Regions from separate parts of the Bacillus sp. KNSH39 genome, predicted to be linked through region 2. Evidence: riboswitches for the same ligand, from Rfam matches in the RefSeq annotation. Region 2 holds a riboswitch; the other holds the start of a gene.
The links. A riboswitch is a leader RNA that binds a small molecule or an ion and turns the genes downstream of it on or off. The one in region 2 is predicted to bind cyclic di-AMP.
Positions count from the first base shown of each region.

Region 1 (2,400 bases), 4.4 Mb from region 2:
TTCTCGGTATGAATTTATCTTTTGCCAGGTTAACCGCTAATAAAGGAAATGCAGAATAACCTGTATTAGCAGCAAGAATTAATATTAAAGCTGTTGTACCTTGTATGAAATAGTACATGAAATTACGTCCAAATGTTTGTTCAGCAATTTGAGAAACAACTGTTACTTCTTTACTCGGAGTCACTCCGTAATAATAGGCTAAAAACACAATTCCTGAAAATAACACAGCAAGTAATGCACCCATTGCAAGCAATGTTTTTGCAGCATTGTTTGGCGCAGGATCTTTAAAGTTCGGAATTGCATTTGAAATTGCTTCAACACCTGTTAAAGCAGAACTACCTGATGCAAATGCTCTTAGTAATAAAAATAAACTAATCCCTGCAACTGGTGTACCAATCGGCGCATGTAAAGTGGGTGAAACATGACCAGTTAAAATATTATATATGCCTACACCAATTAATATAAATAATGCTAAAACGAATAAATAAACAGGATATGCTAAAACGGAAGCTGATTCCGTTACTCCTCTTAAATTTAAGATCGTAATTAATATAACAAATATAACCGCAATAATTACGTTGTGTGCATGTAAGCTAGGAAATGCAGACGTAATTGCATCTGTACCAGCGGACACACTTACCGCAACAGTTAAAATATAGTCAACTAATAAAGATCCTCCAGCAATTAAGCCTGGATTCATCCCTAAATTTTCTTTTGATACAACATACGCTCCCCCGCCATGCGGATAAGCAAAAATAATTTGACGATAAGATAAAATAAGGGCTGTCAATAATACTAATACCCCAACAGCGATCGGAATGGAATACCAATAAGCGATCGCTCCAACACCTGCTAAAGCAATTAAAATTTGCTCTGGACCGTAAGCAACTGATGACAATGCGTCAGAAGATAAAATAGCTAAAGCTTTCGTTTTATTAAGCTTCTGTTCTCCAAGCTCCGTTGATTTTAACGGTCTTCCAATTAAAAATCTTTTAATAGATGAAACCAATGCTGTCCACTCTCCAATAATTTTGTACGAACTTTACTGCTTGTTACAGCCAGTAAACGATTTCCTCAGAAAACAAAAAATGTCTACAAGCCATAGCGAAATAGACTTGTAGACATTATTTTTTTTGTCGCACAAGCTCCACCTTCCTTCTCAATATAACGCTTACGAGGTTAGCTGTCGGATTCGGGCCTATGAGTAGCCCTACCTTTTCAAGGATTCACCCCATCGGATTATGTACTAATCCGTAAAAACGGGTCCCCCGTACCATGCGGTTTCAGCGATTTAGAAAATTGAAACTGTGGATTATAATACTCCTTTATTTTCAAAAAGTAAACAAAAATTTTTAATAAGAAAAAAATTAAAATGATTGCGCATAATCCACTGAGAAATATACATAATGAATACTAAAAAATCCGCAAAGGAGACCCATATGTCTAAAGAAAAGAAGCCTATTTTTTCCGATTCATATTTAGATGCAGTAGCAAATGAAATTAATCAGTTATATGGTAAACGTGAACAGGAAATAAATTTGACAGATAGAACGAAAAGAAATAAATAATTTGTCATACAAAAAATAAAAAAGATAGCAATACACTTATATATTGCTATCTTTTTTATTTTTTCATACATCTAATTCTATTACAGATCTGTTAAAGGTCATCTCTTCATACACCTTTAAATTTTGATATATAGTGCCTAATAATGGTGCCGCTATAGAAAATTGCTCTGCTACATCCAGTAAATATCCTTGCAAGTGCTTCCCTTCAATAAACGAACCCTTTTCCATATCACGTTGCATTGATGACTTCATATCATACGAAATTTTATCAATCGTTTTCATATGTTCCTGGGCAATATTAGCCTTTACTGGAGCTCCTAATACTCTCATGATTTGTACAGATTCCTCAAACACATTACGGATAAAATCACGGCCGCCTTCACTTTCACGGATTGGTCCAATTGGTGCACGCATTAACGTTGTCACACCTGACATTACAGTAATAAATAAATATTTATGCCACATATCTTGCGTAATATTTTCACTTAAAACAAAACTAGATTTCGTACCTGAAAATGCTTTAGAAATATGCTTTACTCTCTCTGAATTTTGAGACTTAATTTCTCCAAACACAAGTCTGTTGGCAGCGCTGGTTTGTACAATTTCTCCTTGATCGTTTAACGTCGTCTCGATAAAGCATAAACCGCCAATTACTTTTTCTTCGCCGAATTCTTTTTGTAATAGCGATAAATGAGCGATACCATTTAACAATGGAATGATTACAGTATTTTCGCCAACAAACGGCTTCAAATCTTGAATTGCCTCGTTTAAGTGATACGCTTTTGTTGAAAATAAAATAACATCAAATGGAGAAGTTCGCTCTTCTTTCGTT
Region 1 is NZ_JBQXYO010000001.1:250,568-252,967, reverse strand. It holds gene ACUL40_RS01265 (APC family permease) at 1-1,009, opposite strand, end outside; cyclic di-AMP (ydaO/yuaA leader) riboswitch at 1,154-1,299, opposite strand; gene ACUL40_RS01260 (hypothetical protein) at 1,440-1,568, shown strand; gene panE (2-dehydropantoate 2-reductase) at 1,632-2,400, opposite strand, start outside.
Region 1: linked by a shared signal. The riboswitch ahead of ACUL40_RS01265 (APC family permease) and the one ahead of ACUL40_RS23590 (hypothetical protein) in region 2 are both predicted to bind cyclic di-AMP.

Region 2 (2,400 bases):
TTTAAATATTAAAAAAGAACACTGAGCTCTACTCAGTGTTCAAAAAATGAACAACAAAAAGTAAACCTCCTCTCTAAACGCTTACGAGGTTAGCTGTCGGATTCGGGCCTAAAGAGTAGCCCTACTTTCAAAACTGAAAGATTCACCCCAAGTGACGATGCACAAAATTGGTTCCCCCGCTCCATTTCTGGAACTCAGCGATTTTAGGTTTTTTTGGAAATTTTATGAATGATTTATGAGAGTAAATATACTCCTCTATATTTCACTTGTAAAGGGGTAAATTACTGAAAATAATAATATTTACATTCATTTAAACGCTTACATTGAAGATTATTACTGTTATTTCATCTATTTTCTTTATTTCTCTTTTCTTTTCTTAAAAATGACCTTTTAAATATGAAATAAAAAAAGCGAATGACATGAAGTGCATAGCTTGTTGCACTCAGCATTCGCTCTTTTTTATTCAACCTTTATTCTCCTCGTAAAAATGCACGTAAATTTCTCCCGCGAATATAAACTTGTGTCAATTCTGCATGTAGCTGCTCATACTCGGTAATATCTACCTCTAAATACAAAGCATCTTTTGATGGTAATATAATATACGGCCCTGGAAAAAGGGGATCGATCTGAACCAATTCTTGAACTCGCTCTACCGATACTGCCCAACGATTTGCTATATCTCCAAGTAATAGTACCTTCATCATTTCTTCCCCCGCCCTATTCAAAAAATAAAAAAGAAATATTATCACAATTTGTAAACACGACAAACTTAGCTCCAATTGTTTCATAGAGCCTCGCTGGATATCGTTTATTCCTTGTAACAACAGTAATAGGTGCTTGAAAAGAAAAACGAATGTGTTCTGTGAAGAAACTAACGATTGGAAGCTCATCCCCTAGTAAAATGACCTTCTTAATACACTCACAAATACTAGTAAAATCCTGCTCCTTACTACAACTATAAGTCCAATCAAACCCACAATTCCTAACTTCAGCCGCTACCTCTTCATTTGCTGTAAAAATAACTAACTCATGTTGAAATGCAACTAGATCTCTTAAACTATTTACCTTACTTTCTTCTCCAACACAAATAAGTGTTAGTTCCATGTACCTCATCCTCCTTAGTATAAAAGAAATCAAACATAGATTGATATTCCCCTATACTAATCAGATCGATGAAGTGATGTATCCATCATGGCACCGTCCTCTCTCAAGACGCTTACGAAGTTAGCTGTCGGATTCGGGCTTTGAGAGTAGCCCTACTTTCAAATTTGAAAGATTCACCCCTAGTGACACTGCACAAATTGGTTCCTCCGCTCCATATAATTGGACTCAGCGTTTACAAAAAAATATATTCTGGCTGATATATTACTCCTGTATTTTGAAAAAGTAAACAGAAAAAAAGCCAGTTATAAAACTGGCTTTTCACTTATCTATACACGCGTTCTATTCACTTTATACGCAAAATGATTCGTTGGTCCATGACCACTACCAATATTCAATGGCTCTTCAATTGCTATACTAATAAATCGTTTTGCTTCTTGAACAGCATCTTCAATTGAGTATCCTTTCGCAAGTCCTGCTGTAACCGCTGAAGCAAATGTGCACCCACTTCCGTGCGTTTGCTTTGAAGGAATTCGCTCGCTTCTAAACTCAATAAATTCTTCTCCATCAAAGAGGAAATCAATTACTTCATTACCTTGATATTCTGCATGTCCGCCCTTCATAAGCACATATTTAGCACCTAATTTGTGCAATACTTTTGCAGCTTCCTTACTATCTTCAACATTATGAATCTCCACCCCAGTTAACACTTCTGCTTCTGGAACATTCGGTGTTATAACGGTTGCTACTGGTAATAAATATTCTTTTAATGCATGAACTGCTTCTTGCTGTAATAATGATGCACCGCCTTTTGCGATCATAACGGGATCTAGCACAATATTATTCCAGCCAAATTTTTTAATTTGTTCTGCAACAATTTGAATTATTTCACTACTAAATAACATTCCTAGTTTCACTGCATCTGGTGTTAAATCCGTACCAATTGAATTCAGCTGTTCTGTAATACCTTCTAACGGAACAGGATATACCCCTTGAACGCCAAGCGTGTTTTGAGCAGTAATTGCCGTAATAGCCGTCATTCCGTATACACCAAGCTCTTGGAATGTTTTTAAATCTGCCTGAATTCCAGCACCGCCGCCGCTATCAGACCCTGCAATTGTTAAAGCTTTATTCACTTTCATCCCACTCATCCTTTTCTATCCAAAATAGCGATGATAAATTGTTTTTGCTTCGCTTATATCTTTCGTTCCATGTACGAGCACACGGCCATCTTTAAAGGCTACTAACCTCTTGTCTTCAACAGAAAATGATAGTAAATATGGATTTATATTTAAATCA
Region 2 is NZ_JBQXYO010000001.1:4,615,571-4,617,970, reverse strand. It holds cyclic di-AMP (ydaO/yuaA leader) riboswitch at 65-210, opposite strand; gene ACUL40_RS23595 (hypothetical protein) at 471-704, opposite strand; gene ACUL40_RS23590 (hypothetical protein) at 718-1,104, opposite strand; cyclic di-AMP (ydaO/yuaA leader) riboswitch at 1,198-1,345, opposite strand; gene thiD (bifunctional hydroxymethylpyrimidine kinase/phosphomethylpyrimidine kinase) at 1,431-2,243, opposite strand; gene thiF (thiazole biosynthesis adenylyltransferase ThiF) at 2,259-2,400, opposite strand, start outside.